Marinobacterium aestuarii: one gene and its partner. The protein of the gene in region 2 interacts with the protein of the main gene of each other region in a pairwise test. Links are inferred from orthologs where the notes say so. Each region holds a gene or a part of one and is shown on either strand. Other genes may lie near its edges. The genes, in order: A8C75_RS11665 and ung.

Region 1 (10,292 bases), 1.5 Mb from region 2 along the record:
GCTCACCCAGGGTTTTCTCCAGCAGGTTTGCCTGCAAGTCAAAAAACTCCGTCAGGTTCGCTTGGTATTCCAGCCGGAAGCGCTCCAGCTCCTGCTGCGCCACGGACGACATGGCCTTGACCTTGTCATCGATATTGCTCAAGCCATCCAGCAGATTTTGTTTGGCGTCACGCATCAGCGCACTGGACTCAAGGCCGATGTTTTTCAGACTTTCATTCTGCTCAGCGAAGGCCTGCGAGGCGCGTTGGGCACTTTGCTCAAATGCACTGCGCTGTGCGTCCATTCCTTCGATTGACTGATTCAATGCACGCTGTATCTCTTCGGCCACGCGGCTTAGCGCCCCCTCTGTGTCGTCCTTGAACTGGGCGAGGATAGTGCTCAACGATTCGGCGAACTGCGATAGCTTGGTCAACGTATCTTGCTGGAACTGGTTCAGCGACCGGGTTGTCGCGTCCAGCCCCTCCATCACCTTGCTCATTTCACCCGACAAGCGCTCCACGGAGGTTGTGGAACGCTCCACGACGTCGGCCATACGCCCTGCCGTTTGCACGAATTCACCGGACTGCTGGGCGAAGGGCTCGACCACCTCGCTGCGCAGGGTACCCACCAGCAACTCCACCACCTCCCTGGCGCTCTGTTCCTTTATTTCACGCAGGTCCTTGATACTCTCGCCAATCGACGCCAGATGAGGCGCGATGGAACGTTCAACACTCTGAGTAACCGCCTTGGATACCGACTCTGAGATCGTATCGGAATTGAACTTCTCGAACACGGCACCAACATCTCCTACAGCCTGAGCCAGCTGCTGGTTTGAATGCTCGATGACAGCGGCCATACGGCCGGTTGTTTGCACGAATTCAGCGGACTGCTGGGCGAAGGGTTCGACCACCTCGCTGCGCAGGGTACCCACCAGCAGCTCCACCACCTCCCTGGCGCTCTGTTCCTTTATTTCGCGCAGGTCCTTGATACTCTCGCTGATCGATGCCAAATGCGGCGCAATAGAGTGTTCGACACTTTGACTAACGGCCTTGGATACCGACGCGGAAATTGTATCTGAGTCGAACTTTTTAAACACATCTCCCATCTCACTCACAACCTTGACCAGCTGTTCATTCGATGCAGTAGTGGCATCGGCCGCCGCCAGCTGCTTCGCGATCAGTTCCTGCTGATTTGACGGGTCCAGTTTGTGCAACAGGGTAACCGGTGACACTGAAAGACAGAGCTCCTGAAACGCGCCGGACAGCGCGCGATGCCGCTTCTCCCGCGCTTTGCTCAAGCTCGCATGCCAGGCCATAAAAACAATGGATGCCGCCAGGCCGGCCAGCGACGTATAAAAGGCGGTTTTCATCCCATCTAGGAGGCTGGTCGCCGATTTCATCAACGCCTCAGAGCCACCGCCTGTGGATTGAAAATCCGCCAGACCCAACGATATGCCAAGGAAGGTTCCCAGAACCCCGATAGTGGTCAGCAACGCCGGCACAAACCGGTAAGGTGAGGTCGGCTGGTACGGAACGAGCGTTGCGGCGGGCACCGTCACCAGGTAGTGCGTATTGACCTTCGCCAGCTCGACGGATGGCTGAGTGTCGTCCGAGGCGCCTGAGCGCTCGACAGGCACGAAAAACTGGTGGATAAGGTTCGTCAGCATGCCGGAAAGTGCCTTCAAATCGATGTCACTTTGCCCGCTGCCGAGCAACGTTTTAAGTTCCTTCCATGCAACCAACGATCGCCGATAGCGCGATGAGAGCCTAAGCTCCGCATGCATAAAAAACAGCAGAACCGAAGCAATCGCGATGTAGAACAAAAGTGTGATATCGATTGCCGGAAGCCCAGGTACATTCATCTATAACATCCTTATTTTACTATTCCGGCCAGCTCGGCCGGTGAGAACAGTTCTTGTGCCAGGCGCACGGGCATATGCTCGGCATCGCTTCGAGTAACACCGTTCGGCAACTGGACTTGCGATTTCAGCCGAACACTGTAGAGCGGCTCACCATCCGTGTTATCCGTATCCGACCGCAGATATACGGCGTCAGGGCTGTCCCGAACCAACCTTGCCTGAAGCGATGACTTGCGCTCGCGCAGCATCAGCGCGATTGCAGAGTCTTCCCCCCACTGCTCCCGGGCGCGCTTCCAAGCTCGATTGATTGAGGTGATCTGATACACCAGTGCCACGTCATCCTTCATCGTAATTGGTCTCCCAGAGCCAAGCGGTGTGGACGCGGTTTCCGGTAAGGAAGGTTCGCAGGCAGTGGGCACTTCACAAATCACCTCGGAAGGCTTGCTGAGACAAAGAAGCAAACAGCGCCCCGCAAGCCATCTCATGACTCCGGTAGTTATCGAGTTTTTTCTTGTATATCTCCACCAAATCTACATACCTCCTCTGCTCCTCCATTGGAGGAACAATGATCGGTAACTCTTTCTGTCTCGTTATTCCGATGTACGCCCGTGTAGACTGCTTTCCTTCCTTCGCTAACAAACGCTGGAAATACTCCGTATCGAAATAACCCTTTAGATAATCTGGAAGTATATGAGACTCGTTGATCCGGTAATAAGTAGTTTGGGGGCTAAATATGTACACAGAGTGTGTTTCATCCAGCACTGCGGTTAAACCCAACGTGCCTTTGTGGGTTAACAATACGTCTCCTGGCAGTGCAAAGCCAACCCGGAGCTTGTTTCGCCACGCATCGCTGAGGTAATAACATTTATCGAATAGAATCTTTCCATCGCGAACGACATTTGCGGTAACAAAAGGTATACCTAACTGAGAAAAGTCCGCAACTTTAGGATGATCATTGCCATGATTTCCGTCTTGAACCTCGAGTATAAATCCTTCACGAAGGCACGCACCAGCCGACATTATTGACCACCCCTTCGGATTGGAGGCCGGATCGCCGAACATCTCCAGAAATACGCTGCGGAGGAGCTGGTCGGCGAGGTCGATGGCTTGCTGGCGCTTGCGGCGCAGGGCGTCAGCCTTGTCCAGAATGGCGGCGATACGCTGTTGCTCGGCCAGGGGCGGGAGAGGGACATTCAAACTGCGCAGAACATCCAAGGTTATACCCTTTACCGTAGCCCCTTTACCTTGCTTTTCTATAAACCGAGATTTAGATTCTAGAAACCGTAAAAGATAGCGCTTATCAAGTACCACTTCATCTTTAATTAGCAAAGCCTTTAAATCTTGGTTAATTGCCATATCAACGGCTGTCATAGCAACTTTGCCCAGAGCCATGCGCGTAGGGACAATAATACTATTGGCCGGAATCAAACTTGTTGCTGAGTTTTTAACCCCTAGCTCAGAAATATAATCCGCTGTGACTCTCAACTCTGAAGATTTAAAGTCTTTAACTGATGCCCAAGGTATATTTCCATTCCAATATTCAGGTACAGCTTTGCTAGGCGTACCTCCACCACGAATATCAACCAATTCGCTTAAAGCAACCATTACAGCATCCCCTCCAGCTCTTCCAGGTCCTGCTGAATCTCGGCCTCCAGAGCCTTCAGCCGTGCCAGGATAACCTTGGGCGCATCGTACTCCTCAGTCACATGCACCTGCTCGCGGTAGCGGTTCAGCGACAGGTCGTACTTGCTGGCTTCAATCTCGGCCTTGCTGACCCAGAAGCGCTGGGCGCTGCGGTCGTTCTGCGCGCTGTCGGCCGGTGTCATGCCCCTGGACTTGAACTGGCTGATCAGATCCGGCAGATCGTTGGCGTCTATTTTCTGGCGTTTGTCATCCAGCGAAAAGCCATCGGCCTGCACATCGTAGAACCAGACATGGTCGGTTTCGCCACCTTTGGTGAAGATCAGGATGGCGGTGGAGACGCCGGCGTAGGGCTTGAATGCGCCGCTGGGCAGGCTGATCACCGCTTCAAGCTGATTGTCTTCAATCAGGTGTTTGCGCAGTTGCTGGTGCGCCTTGGAGGAACCGAACAGCACGCCGTCGGGCACGATAGTAGCGCTGCGGCCACCGATCTTGAGCATGCGCAGGATCAGGGCCACGAACAGCAGCTCGGTCTTCTTGGTTTTCACTACCCGCAGCAGCGCCGGGTCTACATCTTCCTCATCCAGGCTGCCCTTGAACGGCGGGTTGGCGAGAATAAGATCGAAACCCTCCTTCGCCGCCTGAGGGAAGCGCTCGGAAAAGCGCTGACTGAGGGTATCCTGGTAATGCACATCGGGCTCGGCAACGCCGTGCATCACCAGGTTCATGGCGGCTATGCGCAGCATGGTGGCGTCGAAATCGAAACCGTGGAACATGTCGGTGTCCACATGGCGGCGGTGTTCATGCAGCAGATCGCCGGTGTATATTTTCTGTTCGACCTGCTCGCCCTTGTCGTTGATTACCGTTTCGGTAATCACCCCCTCGGGAGAGCTGTATTTTTCCAGCAGGTACTCGTAGCTGGCGGCCAGAAAACCCGCGGTACCGCAGGCGGGATCGGCGATGCGGTAGTGGGCTTCGGGCTCAAGCATTTCCACGATTGCGCGGATGATATGGCGCGGGGTGCGGAACTGACCGTTGATGCCGGCGGTCGTCAGCTTGGACAGCAGATACTCGTACAGGTCGCCTTTGACATCAGCGCTGTCGAGCGGCAGGTCGCTGACCATGTTCACCGCCTTGACCAGCAGATTGGGCTTCTGGATCATCAGCTGGGCGTCTTTCATGAATTCGGCGAACAGCGAGCCCTCCCCGGCCAGATCCTTGAAGTGCGGGAACACCTCATCCTTGACGACCTTGTACATCTGGTCGGCGGGCAGATGGCGAAAGCTCTCCCAGCGGATGTCCTGCTCATACTGGGTAAAACGCTTGCTGAATGACTTGCCGGTACGCTCAGCGCGCTTTTCGTCACGCCGCTCGTTCATGTCCAGCAGGCGTGCGTACATCAGAAAGGTAATCTGCTCGATCACCGTCAGTGGGTTGGCGATACCGCCGGTCCAGAACTCTTCCCACAGCTTGTCGATCTTGCTTTTCAGTGCGCCGGTAATCATTGCTTCGTATATCCGTTAATCATTCAGTGTCCAGTCTCGAATAGCTTGCTCGCCCAGGGTATAGAGTCCTGTACGACCGCCCTGGCTGACAGGCTCGATGGTGCGGGCCCGCACCTTGTAACCCTGGGTTGTCACCTTGCGGATCATCTCCTGTTCGTCGGTGACTTCAATGCTGTCTCGCTTGGTGTTGCCGCCCTTTGAAAGCCTAAAGGCTACCAGGCCTGTATCCTGGTTTTTCATACGACAGGGATACAGGATATCCCCCTCAATATGGTTGAGTTGCAGCCTGCGGCAAAGCGTATCACTCATGAACGGGTACTCCCCTGAATTGTGTTGAAAATCAGTTGCTAATGCCGTGTTCTGTGCGGGTCTTACGGGCTCCCAGATGGACTCCGAAGCGCTTGACCAGCGCCACCAGTGCGTTGGCCTGGCGCTGCTCGGGGAAGATACCATCGAGGCCTTCGTGATGCTCGGCAATGAACGGCTGCTCGTACAGATCGGCCACGTTGATGGAGCCGTACTTGCACAGATGGTTCTTGAGCAGGCCGATAAAGCGCTGCTGGCGGCTCGACAGACTGATGTGGTGTGCCTGCACAAAATCGGTAAAGGCCGCTTCTATAGCAATCGCATCCAGCCCGACGATGGTCCGCAGAATCTGATCCAGGGTGGCACTGGACTCTGGGAAAAACTCCTTCAGGGTACCCAGATCCAGATCGGGATTCTGGATGTGCACCAGGGCATTCAGCTGTGCCACCTCGGCCTCGCTAACCGGCTTGCCCTGGCGGATCTTGACCAGCACCGGGTCGGTTTCGAACAGAGGTGTGAGTGTGGCTTCCACCTGCTGGCGGAAAATCTGGTAATCGACATTAATAATTCGGGTTGGCCGATCACCGGTTTGGTACAGACCCTCGTCTTCCTTGATATCGATAACCGGCAGCGGCGCTGTTGGCGGATCTACTAATTTTTTATCACGCAGGTGGATAACACCGCGCAGGGCGAGACGCTTCTTCTCCAGCTGCTCGAACGTGACGGCCTGCCAGAAGGCATCCTGCTGGATGGTCCTGATCGTTTCTGCCTGGGCACGCACCGGATTGAGGTGCATGGAAAGCTGACTCACCTTGTCGAGCACCGGCTGTCTAACCACATCCAGCTGAGATGGATTGGTCAGGCGGATCAGCTGTAGTTCGGTGAGCTGCTGGTCCCAGCGCAGGGCCTCGGACTGTCCCTTGATATCGCGCCACTGCATCAGCGGCGACATCTCGGCACGCAAGAGCTGTCGGGTATCGGGGGCGAACTGCTGCAACGTTTTGACATCACCGAGCTGTGCCTTGAGCTGCCATTTATCGCGCACAGCGATGCAGCGGTCGTCCAGGGCGTTGATGTCTTCCTGAATCAGCGCAATGGTCTGCTGGAACAGCTCCATCTCCGCTTTCCTGAGCGCCGTTTCGGCCAGATCAAGGCGGCTATCGAACAGCTTTTCACTCAGGGATTTACTCGGGCGAGCTTCGTCGTCAGGCGGGTCCATTTCGAAGTAATCGAAGTTGCCCCAGTGATCGAAGATCAAAAAATGGGTCTTGTCCTGGCCAGGACCGTACAGGTTTTCACACAGACGGGTGCCCCGCCCCACCATCTGCCAGAACTTGACCTTGGATTTGATCGGCCGGGCGAATACCAAATTGACCACTGAGGGCACATCGATGCCGGTGTCGAGCATATCCACCGAAATGGCGATGGTAATCTCGTCGGCGGGCTTTTCTCCGGCGCCCTTGAAATCGTCGATCAGCTCTTCAGCACGCTCATACTTGGAGTGGATCACACGGCAGAAATTGCCACCGTGCTGGGGATACATCTCGCCAAAAAGCGAGGCCAGCAGTTCGGCGTGCTGAATGTTGCGAGCGAAGACAATGGTCTTGCCGGGTAGCTGACCGTCTGCATCACGCAGGCCGCGCTCCATCAGATTGCGCAGGATGGCGCGGTTGGTGTCCTTGTTGAACACCGCCTTGTCGATATCGGGGGCGTTAAAATCAAGGTCATTAGGGTCTAGACCTTGGTCTTCCAGTTCAGCGACCTGCTCGTCACTTAGTGCATGACCCTTGATCCCTTCACGCAGGAATTGGGTAGTGTGGGTGACGACACGAAACGGCACCAGGTTGCCATCGGCCACCGCCTGCTCCAGCGGATAACTGGCGGTAGGAAGCTTGTAATCACAGCCAAACAGCCGACAAGTGGAGCGGCTTACCATTTCCACCGGCGTGGCCGTGAGCCCCATCTGGCGGGCATCGAAGTATTTAAACAGGTCACCGTAGACGTTATAGACCGAGCGATGAGATTCGTCTGCGATGATCAGATCGAAGAAGCCGACATCGAACTGCTCGTAAATGCGCAGCATGCCTGGATAGGTGGCAATGTAGATGCGGGCATTATGCTGATCCTGCTTCTTGCTTCGTCCCACCACATAGAGTGGCTCTTTGACGAATTCGCTGTAAGCGTTTTTGGCCTGCTTGCGCAGCTCCTTTCGGTCGCACAGGAACAGCACCCGCTTCGCCCAGCCGGCATCCAGCAACCGCTTGGTGAGCGCAATGGATACACGGGTCTTGCCGGTGCCGGTGGCCTGCACCACCAGCGCCTTGCGATGGCCTTCGCTGAAGCGTTCGCTGACACGGGTGATCGACTCCATCTGGTACAAACGGCCGGCGATGGTGGTGTCGATAGGCGTGCTATTGAGGTTCTTTCGCTGTTTGCGCTGGCTGATCAGGTACTGGAGGCTGTCTTTGCTGTAATAGCCATAGAGCTTGCGGGGCACGGTGTCGAGCACATCGTCCCAGATCCAGACGTCGTAACCATTGGTATAGAAGATTACCGGGCGCTGACCGTGCTTCTTTTCAAGGGCATCGGCGTAGAGCTTGCCTTGCTGACGGCCTTTCTCGGCATTCTCGCGGGCGCGCTTTGCTTCCACTACGGCCAGTGGCTTGCCGTTATCATCCCACAGTACATAATCGCAGTAACCAATGCCCGTTTGAGTCGGCTGACCATCCACCTCGTGCTCAAGCGTGACTTGCTCGGTGCTGGCACCGTCGAGGCTCAGATCCCAACCGGCGTCGCGCAACTCGCTGTCAATCAGGCGACGGCGTGTCTCGGCCTCGTTAAGCACCAAAGTACTGGTAGCCTTGCTGCTTGCCGCGATAAAGGCTTGGGCTTTCACCTTGTCAAATTCGTTTTTCAGGCGGGCTGCTTGCTGCTGGGCCTCACGCTCAGCCTGTTTGGCGGTCTCCAGCTCTGCAAGCGCCTGTTTAAGCTGTGCAGACTGCGCTGCAAGCTGCTCCTGCAACGCTTTGGCCTTTTTCTTGAACTCCCCTTTGCTGCTGGACACACCAGGCATTTGTGGCACCTGAAAGTCCGGACAGGATTCCGGGCTGCCATCGGCCTGCGTCACGTATAGCCAGCAGCCAAGATGGTATGCCTCCTGTACCAACCATACGGCCGAATCAGCAGAAACATTGCCTTCATGCGCGGCCTTGTTGCCGTTAATACGTACAGCATGCAGCTTATCGAGAATCACACGGGGAACGACAGAGGTAAAACTGCCGTTATTCAGCCGATCCATGAAAGTGGCATTGGGCTCGACAGGCAATTTGAGATCGCGATAGATGGCTCCGACCAGCATCTCCACAAAGCAGCGCAGCTTGACTAGCGCGCTTTGCGGATCCAGATGGGCATAGGTCTCGGCGAATCCGCCAAGATTTGCCAGCTCCGGCCAGTGAGGTCTTAGGTGTTCAAAATTCATGGACTTCATGTCGCTCTGCCTGTGATAACGTCCTGTGTTACAGATATCGTGCCAGATTTGTATCAGGCGCGCTTTATTGTTCTTCCATCCCCAGTTGCTTCATCCAGTTTGTCAGCGTCTGATGATTACTGAGCCCCAGTAGTTTAGCCGCTTTTCCCTTCTGACCGGCAGTCACTCTAAAGGCCTCTTCAATGCAGTATCTTTTTGTTTTTTCTATGATTTTATTAATATCGATACCACCGGACACATCGACCCGCAGCGCACCTGTGTCATCGCCGTCGGGACGCCTGATCAGTGCCTTTTCCAGATGGATCGCATCCAGCATCTGATCATCGCTCCAGATAGACGCACGTACCAGCGTATTCCAAAGCTCCCGAATGTTGCCCGGCCAGCGCTGTGCTTTAATAAATTTAATTCCATTTTTGGAAATTTCTTTACTTACATACCCTGGTTGAGTTTGCGCTTCCTGGTTTAGATTCGCTAGCAACGCCTCAACCAGTAGTTCCATATCCTGTATACGTTCGCGCAGAGCTGGAATATGCAGCACACCCACAGCCAGGCGATAAAAGAGATCTTCACGGAACGAACCGTCTTCAACCATCGACAACAGGTCACGGTGAGTGGCCGCGATGACCCGGATATCCACCTTGCGGGGTTTGCTGTCACCTACCCGCGTAATCTCTTTCTGTTGCAAAGCACGAAGAAGCTTGGCCTGAGCTTCCAGCGGCAGCTCACCAATCTCATCCAGAAACAAAACCCCGCCATCAGCTTCCTCAAAGTATCCCTTGCGGTCTCCTGTCGCACCGGTAAAAGCCCCCTTCACATGGCCGAATAGCTGTGAATCGAGCAGGCTTTCGGGAATGGCACCGCAGTTGACTGCAATGAACGGCTTAGCATTACGAAGCGACGCCTGATGGAGCGCTTCGGCCATCACTTCCTTGCCTGTTCCGGTTTCACCCTGAATGATCACCGGAACATCTCGCACAGCCAGGCGCTTGGCAAGCTCGACACACTCCTGCATGGCCGGCGAAGCCGTCTGGATATGCTCGAAATGCGCATTTAAGCCGGGTGTAGCAGATGCGATTGAACCGAGGATTCCATCCTGCTGCTGTAGGTACTCCAGCGAAATATCGAAGGGCAAGTCAACGACCGACAGCCCCTGCTGTAGGGACGTTTGAACCAGTTTGGCGCCAAAGACCCCTTTGCCCAGCAAGAGCCAGGTTGCGATCATTGCTGGAGTTCCAGAGGTGAGATTCAAGGTTATTTTCCGCTCTGGAGAGGCGAGCCGACCCAGCTCCTCCCTTGCCACCGCATAGATACCTGGATAATCAATCGGACTTCGAAGCTCAGCACAGCGGATGAATACGCAAGCCGAGCGTCCCTCTTTCTTGAGCACCCGCTTGAGCCAGGCTTCATATCTGGGAACCTCATCGAACCAGTCGTTGACCAGGATACGTGCTTCGTCAAAAGGCCACCCAGTACCCAGAAGAATCGATGCGACAGGGCCGAGCTGATTCTTGGCTTC
Region 2 (10,243 bases):
CGCAGCGTCTGGACATCAACGTCAAGGACAGCTGGGGCCTTGGCAAGGTACAGATCGAGATCTTCGAGAAGACCGTCGAGCACCGTCTGGATCAGCCGACCTTTATCACCGAGTACCCGACCGAAGTCAGCCCGCTGGCGCGTCGCAACGATGACAATCCCTTCGTCACCGATCGCTTCGAATTCTTTGTCGGCGGTCGCGAACTGGCCAACGGCTTCTCCGAGTTGAACGACGCCGAAGATCAGGCAGAACGTTTCCGCGCCCAGGTCGCGGAAAAGGATGCCGGCGACGACGAAGCCATGCACTACGATGCCGATTACATCAACGCGCTGGAATACGGCCTGCCGCCGACGGCGGGCGAGGGTATAGGTATTGACCGTCTGGTCATGCTGTTCACCGATTCGCCGTCTATCCGCGACGTTATCCTTTTCCCGGCCATGCGCCCGGTAAAACCGCAGGCATAAGCTTCGGTTTAGGCTGAGCGCGCCGACCATGGGAGTCACGGATAAGGCCAAGGGCAGCCTGCTGTTCCCGTCGCCCTCACGCAGGGTGCCGGGCAAGCGCTATCTCAACATAGCGCTGCGCAGCCTGCATCTGGTGGGGATCGCCGGGCTTGCCGGCCATTTCCTTTACCAGCTGCCCACGGCGCAATGGCTTGGCTTTCTGTGGCTGGGCCTTGGCGCAGGTCTGGCCATGGTGCTGATCGAACTCTACTGCGACGGTATCTGGCTGTTGCAGCTGCGCGGCCAGGCCATTCTGCTGAAGGTATTTCTGCTGGGGCTGGTCATACCCTGGCCGGTACTGATGGCGCCGGTGTTCGTGCTGGCCATTCTGATCTCGGGCTTTTTCGCCCATGCTCCCGGCCATCTGCGTTACTACTCGCTCTATCACGGCCGGGTGGTCAAGGCGCTGCGTGATGCCAGTGGAGCTATCAAGGACAGCGGACAACTCTGATGACCCTGCAATGGCTTTCCCTCGACAAAAAGCAGATGCAACTGTCGTTGCCGCCGGACTGGCAGGCACTGCTGGGGCCCGAGCTTGAGCAGCCTTACATGCTGCAACTGCAGCGTTTTCTGCAGGCCGAGCAGCAGGCGGGCAAACAGATTTATCCGGCCCCGGAGCACTGGCTGCATGCACTGCAGAGCACGGCGCTGGAGGATGTGAAGGTGGTGATTCTGGGGCAGGACCCCTACCATCAGCCGGGTCAGGCTCATGGCCTGAGCTTCTCGGTGCCCCCCGGCATCAAGGTGCCGCCATCCCTGCGTAACATCTACAAGGAATTGCAGGCGGATCTTGGCATCACGCCGGCACAGCATGGCTGCCTCGAAAGCTGGGCACGCCAGGGGGTGCTGTTGCTCAATGCGGTATTAACGGTGGAACAGAGCCAGGCGGCCTCCCACCAGAAACGGGGCTGGGAACACTTTACCGACAAGGTAATTCACGCCGTTAATGCCCACTGCCATGGCGTGGTGTTCATCCTCTGGGGCAGCTATGCCCAGAAGAAGGGCGCCTTTGTCGATACGCAGCGTCACCTTGTGCTGCACTCCCCCCATCCGTCGCCACTGGCGGCGCACCGGGGCTTCTTCGGCTGCCGCCACTTCAGCCAGGCCAATGCGTTTCTCAAGGCCCGGGGGCGCACGCCCATCAACTGGCAGTTGCCAGAGCTCGATACGGACTCAGATCCAGCTGAACACAGGTAGCAACGAAAGCTGTGCAATAATGTCCGCAGAGATTGTGCTACGGCAGGGGTCTCAGGCATTGTTAAACATGGTGTGCCACTGCTATCTCGCACTATTGTTACCGCTGTCGTGCAATGACTGCCGATGGCCTATTCGCATCAAGACATCTGATATACAAACATGACCAAAACCAGCATTCGTAAAAGTGACAGCAAGCCCGGCGCAGACGACGTATACGATCGTATCTGGTCTGCCATCATGGAGCGCAAGCTGCAGCCGGGTACTCGCCTCAAGGAAGAGGACCTGTGTGAGGTTTTCCAGACCAGCCGTGGCGGTATCCGCAAGGTGCTGTTGCGCCTGGCACACCATAATCTGGTGAACCTGGTGCCCAACAGTGGCGCCTATGTCGCCAAGGTCACGGTAAAGGAAGCGCGGGAGGTTTTTCAGGCCCGGCGTCTGATTGAAACCGAGCTGGTGCGCGAGCTTGCGCTGAATTTCTGCGCCGACAAGCAGCGCGCCCTGACCGAGCATGTGGAGCTGGAAGAACAGGCCCACCACGAGGGTGACCTCAATCGCCGCATCCGCCTGTCCGGTGAATTCCACCTCAAGATTGGCGAGCTGGCCGACAAGCCGGTACTGACCCAGTTTCTGCGCGAAATCATTTCCAGAACCTCACTGATCATCGCCCAGTACCAGCGCGCCAGTGCCCGCCATTCCGAGCAGACCGCCACGCACCCGTGCTGCGAGCACAGTGGCCTGATCGAGGCATTTGAACAGCACGACGCCGCCCGGGCCGTGGCGTTGATGATCGAACACCTCAATCACCTGGAAGAACAGCTCGACCTGACTTCAGGCAGCCACAGCGCCATCGACCTGCAAAGCATTTTCAGCTGAGGCTTATGCCGTGACGCTGCCACTTTGAGCAGTGGCTGCCTTTGTCTTTGAGCATGAAAAAAGAGCCTGCCAGCGGCAGGCTCTTTGTTTTGGAGCAGAATGCGCAGCGGTATTTATAGCAGAGTGTTGGGCAGCCAGAGCGCGATTGCGGGGAACAGCGTCAAGACGCCAACGGCAAACAGCAGAATCAACCAGTAGGGTAAGGATGCCTTCGCCGCCTGGGCGACATTGACTTCATTCTTGGTGATCGAGCTGAGTACAAAGAGGTTGAGGCCGACGGGGGGCGTGATCATCCCGACCTCCATCAGCAGGGTAACCACTATGCCAAACCAGACGGGGTCGAAGCCGAGGCTTGTGATCATCGGGAAGGTGATCGGCAATGTCATGAGCAGCAGCGAGATACCGTCGAAGAAACAGCCCAGCAGCAGGTAGACCAGTACAACCATCACAAGCACGCCGTAGCGGTTGAAACCCAGGTCGCTAATCATCTCGACCGCGGCGCGTGGCAATCCCAGCAGGCTGACAGCCTGAGCCAGAATAACGGTTCCGACCAGAATGAGTGCGATGGCGCTGAACATGAAAGATGCGCGCGTGAAGGCTTGCCATAGTTTTGTCGGTGTCAGATCGCCCCAGCTAAATCCGATCACAATGGCGGCGGTAACACCCAGAGCTGCGGCCTCTGTGGGTGTTGCGATACCCATGTAAATGGTGCCCAGCACGAAGAAAATAAGAATGGGCAGTGGCCATACCTGCATCAGGCCGAGGCCGACCTCTTTCCAGCTGAAGGGTTCATTCACGGGCGGTGCCACGGGGGTACCGAAGCGCGACCGGACATAGATCCAGGCTGAAAAGCCAAAGGCGATCAGGGCACCGGGAATGAGCCCCGCCATAAATAGCTTGCCAATGGATACGTTCTGAGTGGCGCCGTAGATAAGCAGGGCCAGGCTCGGCGGGATCAGCAACCCCAGAGTACCACCGGCTGCCAAAGTGCCTACCACCATGCTTGGGGAGTAACCGCGCTGGCGCAGTTCGGGGTAGCTTACCGAGCCGATGGCGGCTGCGGTTGAAGTGCTGGAGCCACTGACCGCGCCAAAGAGCGTACAGACGGCAATGTTTGTATGCAGTAATTGTCCGGGAATACGGCGAAACAGGGGGGTCAAACCGTTGTAGACGCGGGTGGAAACACCGCTGGCCAGCAGGATATCACCCAGAATGATAAACAGTGGCACTGCGCTCAGGGTGAACTCCGTCAGCAAATTCCAGGCGGAATTGATGGCCAGGGCGGAAGCTCCGTTGGCTTGAAAATGCAGCAGGATAAAGCCGGTCAGCCCCAGAGCGGCCCCCAGCAGAGCGCCTGTGCTTAGCAATACCGCAAGACTGGTACCCAGAATAAGCCAGCTCATGATGTGGTTTCTCCCGCAGTGTCACCGTCATTGGGGCCAAGCTGCTTTCTTATTTCAACCGCGATACACAGAATCATTGAGATGGGCATCAGGGCCATCCAGGGCCAAAGCAGAATGCCACTGACATCGGTACGGGAACTGATCAGTCTGGAAAACTCCATGAAATTCCATGCCTGGTAACTGAAGGTTATTGCAAACGCAATAAAGATTGCCCCGGCAAACAGGCTGCATAGTTTTCTCATGCCAAATGGCATTCTCTCGGTCAGAAGGTCCAGGCTGATATGGCCAGATTTATTCAGTACATGGGGGAAGGTGGTAAAAGCCATCGCCAGGAAAAGCAAGCCTGCCAGTTCGTCAGAAAAAGAAATAGGCTGGCCTGCAAGGTAGCGCAACAGGGTGCTAATAAAAATTATTAACGTCATAAATATACCGGATAACACACCGGCGTAGAAAAATGACTTTGCTATAAAGTCGATACTTTTAAATAATTTGTCCACTCTAGGTTTTCCTTGTGTGGATTATTAATTTCATCTGGAAACTTTAACTATTAACCTTCCGGGTTTTTGCCTATAAAAAAGCCCCCGGGAAGTATCCCGGGGGCTGAAGTTGGCTATTTAGTGAGTGAAGACACCGTTTTATAGTAGCCGAGGCCTTCTTCGCCGGATTGTTCGGCCATTTCGTGCCAGGCCTTGCCGGATGCTTCGACGAAGGTTTTTACGTCTTCAGCGCTGAACGCCGGCAGTACAGTGATGCCCAGTTCGGTGCGCTCTTGCCGTGCTTTGGTTTCCCGCTCATCATCAACGGCCAGCTTCTCGGTTTCGTTCCACACCTGGTTACCCGCCTCAGTCAGTGCAGCCTGCTGTTGTTCAGTAAGTGAACTCCAGGTCTTATTGCTGATGCCGAACATCCAGGGAGACGCCGCCCAGGGGTGGAGATAGGCTTCGTATTTCGTGACTTCCTGCAGGGAAACGGTCTTTGCGACTGTCGAGAGGTAGTAGGCGCAATCGACTACACCCGTCTGGAGGGCGAGGTACATATCATTTTGCGGTATGACCTGCGCGGATATATCCAGATTTTTAAAGGTGTCCACAAGGTGTCCAGACCATACCCGGACCTTTTTGTCCTTGAGTCCTTCCAGGCTATTTACCGGCTCCTTGCAGTGCAGCCCGACATCGAACACAGGTGCGACAACGCCACCGACGGTTTTGATATCCCACTTGGCATAGGCATCCTGATAGATGTTACGCAGGGTCGGCAGCACTTCAAGATGCTGGCTGCTTTGGGTGATGGCTCCCTGTGCATAAACGGATGCAAGCGCCGGTGCGTCGCGTTTGTAGTACTCGCCGTACATCAGGGCTGCATCAACCAGGCCCGCCTGGAGAATGCGCAGCATATCGGCTTCCTTGAGCCCCAGTGAGCCTGCGTGGTAAACATCGACATTCAGGCTGCCCCCCGACTTTTCCTTGACCAGTTCAGCGAAGTGCTCAATATGCGCAGCTTCAGGCCGGGATTGGGCCAGGCCACTGTGGAATTTTAAGGTTCTTGTTTCGTCTGCCGTTGCACTGGAAATAAACCCCAGGCTGCTGGCTGTAATCAGTGCGGATATAGCTGTTTTTTTCAATAGACCAGTCATCATTACCTCTGCGTATTGGCGGATTAGATAGTTATTATATTGGCTCAGCCTAGCTATCGAAGGTCTATTCCTGGTCCTGTGGTAGCTAGAGTCCTGCGATGATTGATGGACAATAATATTATTTTATCGATGTTCAAATCGTGTTGACGTCGATTTTGCGTGGGTCATGGTTGCTGGTCTCGGAATAGGCGGACCAATAAAAATTTGTGACGGCTTAAATATAACATTGAAGCCTTAGTATCATGTACTTTAGTCAAACTAAACCTGTCTGGTTGCGACCTCTATCTGCTAATGCGCGACATCGACGGAATAGTTTTTTGAACTGTTAACCCAGTGGGAAAATAGGTTAATAGTACTGGGGCATTCTTAGAGTGAATGGATGTAGGAAATGCAAGCAGGAGCAATGCACTGGCATTGCTCCTGCTTGGTTTAACCCGTCAGCTGTTGTGGCAGCCACAGGACAATATCCGGGAAAATGCTCACCATCAATGCCGCTATGCACATGAGTCCAAAGAATGGAATCGCGGCGTAGGCAATGCGACCAATCCGCTCGCCGGTTAATCCCTGCAGGACGAAAAGGTTAAATCCTACCGGTGGTGTTATTTGTCCGAGCTCCACCATTATTACCAGGAAAATGCCAAACCACAGAGGGTCAAACCCGCCCTGAATAACGATGGGCAATGTGATTGGCAGGCTCATGACCGTGATCGATATCCCATCAAGGAACAGGCCCAGCACAATGTAGAACAGCGCCAGTGCCAGCAGCAGCATGGCGGGCGACAGCTCCAGGCTGGCAATATAGGTTGCCAGCTCCCGCGGCAGGTGCAGATACCCCATTGCGGTTGATAGCAGGGCTGCCGCCACCAAAATACTGCACACCATGGTGGCACTGAGAACGGTGCCAGTCAGGGCTTCGCGAAACATGTCCCAGCTAAGTTGCCGTTCGACACCCAGCAGGATAATTGTCACGGCCACCCCTACTGCAGCAGCCTCAGACGGTGTTGCGACGCCGCTGTAGATGGATCCCATCACCAGTGCAATGAGCAAGAGTACCGGGGCAAGCAACCCCAGGCTTTGCAAAAAGGTCGTGGCTACGTCCTGGCTGCGCGGCGCCTTGTGAGGCTGTCGCAGAGTCACTGCGACTATATAGCCGGAGTAAAGCAGTGCGATCAAGATGCCAGGGATGACACCTGCCATAAAGAGCTGGCTGATAGACACCTCGGCCTGCACGCCATAAACGATCATTACGATAGAGGGCGGAATCAGCAGACCCAGGCTGCCTGCGCCTGCCAGCGAGCCAATGGACAGATTGCGGTCATAGCCGCGTCGGGCCAGCTCTGTTGTCGTAATCTTGCCAATGGTGGCGGTGGTGGCGGCGCTTGAGCCACTGACCGCCGCAAACAGGGCGCAACCGACAACGTTGGTGTGCAAAATGCCACCGGGAATCCGGTTCGTCCAGGGCTCCAAACCCCGGAACAGTCGTTCGGAAATATTGGAGCGGAAGATGAGTTCGCCCATAAATATAAACAGGGGAATGGCGGAGAGCTCCCAGGAGCTTCCCGCCCGGAATAGAATGCGGCTCAGAATAAGTCCTGCACGGTCCGAGCTGAAGTCTCCGAGCCAGACAAGCGAGCCCAGAGCGACGATTGCGAGACCGGCAAACACCCAGGTTCCAAGACCCAGCACGAGCAGAATCAGGCTTATGACCCCGACGGCAACAAATACTGTATCCATCAGCTCACTCTCGTATTGGGGGGTATGGCACGCTCGGACATCAGGCGTAATGCGCGGGACAGCAGTGTTAAGCACAGCAGCAGCATACCAACCAGTACCATGCCCTCCGGAATCCACAGCGGGGTTTCAGCCAGGGTTTCACTTAGGGTTCCGCGTTGGTAACTGCGCCACACACTCTGTCCCCAGAACCAGGCAAGCCAGGCGAAGGCGGCCAGAGCCGCCAGTGTTGATATCAGATCCGGCAGCCAGTGCCAGCGGGCCGGCAACCGATCCAGCAGCACATTGACACGTACCAGAGAGCCGCGTTCCAGCGCATAGCCCAGCCCCAGGAATGTCATGCTCGCCACGGCATAGCCAATGAACTCGTCCAGCACAAAGGTCGAGGTGCCGAACAGGCGCATAACGATTTCAAGCAGAATATGCCCGGTTATGTAAACAATCAGCAGCATCGCCAGCAGCCCTGCCAGCCGGTTGGCTGGGCTAATGCAGCGACAGATCAGTCGAATCATTGAGCGCTGCCGTTCTTCTCGAACTGGGACAGGATCGTTTGGCCGCGCTCACCCGCAGCCTCTAGCCACTGGCTGATTGCTGGTTTTGCGGCGCTTTTGAGCGATGCCGAAAACTCGGGGGACACCGGGTTCTGGATAGTGACGCCATGCTCATTCAGGTCCTGGTAGTTTTCGGCTACGCGGGAACGTACTTCCAGCCAGTTATGCTCATCGGTACGTTTGGCAGCCTCCAGGATGGCCTGCTGCTGCGCCTGATCGAGACCGTCAAACTCATCCTTGTTCATGTGCACCATATTGAGCGGGACTGCATACTGAATAGCGCTGTAGTGATCCAGGTGTTCCCAAAAGCTGCCATTGGCACCGGCTTCTGCTGAAGTGAGTACAGCTTCGATACCGCCTGTCGAGAGCTGCGGTACTACATCGGCCCACGAAAGCTTGACCGGTGATGCCCCGGCTTCACGCAGTGTGATGGTGCCATTTTTGTCATAGGTGCGAATCTTGAGTTGCTCCAGATCCGATGCTGAGGCGACCTGTTTTTTGGCCCAGATACCGCTGGCGGGCCAGGGGGATGCGTAAAGCAGAACCTGATTGTTATCGGCAAATACCTGCTCGTAATAGGGGCGCGCTATTTTGTAGAGTGCCTCAGCTTCATCTTCGTTTTCCGCCAGAAAGGGAAGCGAGGACAGCAGGAAAATGGGGTCTATACCGCTCAGCGTACCGGCCAGGGTATCTGCAATCTGAATGGCGTTGTCGGATACCGCATAAAAGTGATCGGCAGACTTGAAGCCCAGTGCTCCACCGGTGTGTAGCGTAATATCGACCTGGTCCTGCGTCAGTGTTTTGACCTGTTCAATAAAGTAAAGGTCGCCCTCCGCATGTATGGACGTGGTGTTGTATTCGTTGGAAAAGTCCATGCGGGTTTGGGCCTGTGCACTCAGGGACAGCAGACTTGTAACGGTTAAGAACGCGGCGGCAATAGGCTTTAAATTCATGATTTCCATCTTATTTTATTATGTAGATCAAACAGTATCCTCTCCCGACGAAGCCCCGTACTGTCTAGCTGCGACTTGAAAGTGCTGTGCAGCGACCCATTCAATGTCTCTAAAGGCTGCAAGATAAAATCCGTGCTGCTGTTCATGGCTGGTTTTATTGTTAACGAAAATTGGGATTTCCTGCGTATATCTTCCATCGTCAAGGCGGCTATACAGCCACTGCCAAGCAGCATCTACGAATGCTGCCTTTGATGGCTAGCCTTTGGTTTCTGCTTGATTTCGCTGAATTTGTATCAACCTGACGGTTTTTTGTCCGACTTTATGGGCTTTTCCTCCTTCTGCGAACTGTCCTGCCTGATCTCGGCTGTATGCGGTTCACTCAATTGAATGTCATGTATACATTAATGTGAACATTAATGTTTTATCGCTGCTCGATATATGTTCTATTGGCAGCGTTAGTCATCACGCTTTCAATCGCGTTGGGGCAGAACGGTCGGGGATGATGGCTCAAGTTCGCTACGTCGGTGCTGGATGGTCTGGGTGCGGTGCTGGCGCTACGGCTGGGTCATTGGGGCGCTGCTGGGTGGCGCTATTCACTGGCTGCTGATGCGCGGCGCCGCTGTTCCGGCCGCACAGCGGGCCTGATTCAAGACCGCATATATTGCAAATAACAAGTTCGCACCTCCTCGGCCCGCAGTAATGCGGGCCTTTTTTTATGTACAGGAAGTGCGGTACGCCGCGGGCGCATGGATGCGCGAGAGCGGCGATGTACAGGAAGTACGGTTCCTGAAAATTGCTCCTGCGTTTTCAGGATTTCCGCCATCCCTGGCGGTCCCCTGAAAAGTGCTCCTGCGTTTTCAGGATTTCCGCCATCCCTGGCGGTCATGCCGCGGGTGTGGCTGGGTCGGTTGGGCGCAGCACGGCAATGGGCAGAGTAATGAACTCATCGGGTGATGGACTTAGTTGCGCCGCATCCCGGGTGTGGCAGGAAATTTCGTTGGGTACTGGCAAAAAATGCATAGCCTTAGCTCTATAACTCATAACTAAAAATATTGAATTATGAATTATATGGTGGCAGTATCATGAAAAACACCCGCTAAAGGGGCGCCTATGAAAATCCTTTTGCTCAACCCCAATACCTCGGAAGTTCTCACCACTCAGCTTACTGAAGTGGCAACACGCTATGCCGCAGTGGGGACCGAGATCGTACCTGCCACCGGAGCCTTCGGTGTGCCCTATATCGCCAACCGGGCTGAAGCGGTGATTGGCGCCAGCGCTGCGCTGGAGATTCTGGCGCAGCAACATGATCAGGTGGACGGTGCCATTCTGGCGGCCTTCGGAGACCCTGGGCTGGGGGCGGCGCGGGAGCTGTTCGATATCCCCATCGTTGGTCTGGCGG

What was found.
Region 1: the proteins of ung (region 2) and A8C75_RS11665 interact in binary tests that used the Escherichia coli proteins (3 or more experiments, as listed by UniProt). The link is inferred for Marinobacterium aestuarii from one-to-one orthologs.

The regions. Positions count from the first base shown.
Region 1 is NZ_CP015839.1:2,637,450-2,647,741, reverse strand. What follows is about bases 2,713-5,605. They hold A8C75_RS11665 (type I restriction-modification system subunit M), read right to left. Parts: upstream 4,984-5,605; coding sequence 3,442-4,983; downstream 2,713-3,441. Other genes in these bases: A8C75_RS11655 (DEAD/DEAH box helicase family protein), read right to left, coding at 5,324-5,605; A8C75_RS11660 (hypothetical protein), read right to left, coding at 4,999-5,292; A8C75_RS11670 (restriction endonuclease subunit S), read right to left, coding at 2,713-3,442. In the rest of the region: A8C75_RS11680 (MotA/TolQ/ExbB proton channel family protein), read right to left, coding at 1-1,840; A8C75_RS11675 (hypothetical protein), read right to left, coding at 1,852-2,184; more of A8C75_RS11670, read right to left, coding at 2,258-2,712; more of A8C75_RS11655, read right to left, coding at 5,606-8,776; A8C75_RS11650 (sigma-54 interaction domain-containing protein), read right to left, coding at 8,841-10,292. UniProt on the Escherichia coli protein: The subtype gamma methyltransferase (M) subunit of a type I restriction enzyme. The M and S subunits together form a methyltransferase (MTase) that methylates A-2 on the top and A-3 on the bottom strand of the sequence 5'-AACN(6)GTGC-3'.
Region 2 is NZ_CP015839.1:4,093,663-4,103,905, reverse strand. Bases 1-2,844 are described here. They hold ung (uracil-DNA glycosylase), read left to right. Parts: upstream 1-989; coding sequence 990-1,700; downstream 1,701-2,844. Other genes in these bases: A8C75_RS17880 (TRAP transporter large permease), read right to left, coding at 2,687-2,844; A8C75_RS17885 (GntR family transcriptional regulator), read left to right, coding at 1,860-2,573; A8C75_RS17895 (hypothetical protein), read left to right, coding at 493-954; lysS (lysine--tRNA ligase), read left to right, coding at 1-464. Also shown: more of A8C75_RS17880, read right to left, coding at 2,845-3,976; A8C75_RS17875 (TRAP transporter small permease), read right to left, coding at 3,973-4,473; A8C75_RS17870 (TRAP transporter substrate-binding protein), read right to left, coding at 4,587-5,609; A8C75_RS17865 (TRAP transporter large permease), read right to left, coding at 6,039-7,343; A8C75_RS17860 (TRAP transporter small permease subunit), read right to left, coding at 7,343-7,852; A8C75_RS17855 (TRAP transporter substrate-binding protein), read right to left, coding at 7,849-8,844; A8C75_RS17850 (aspartate/glutamate racemase family protein), read left to right, coding at 9,955-10,243. UniProt on the Escherichia coli protein: Excises uracil residues from the DNA which can arise as a result of misincorporation of dUMP residues by DNA polymerase or due to deamination of cytosine.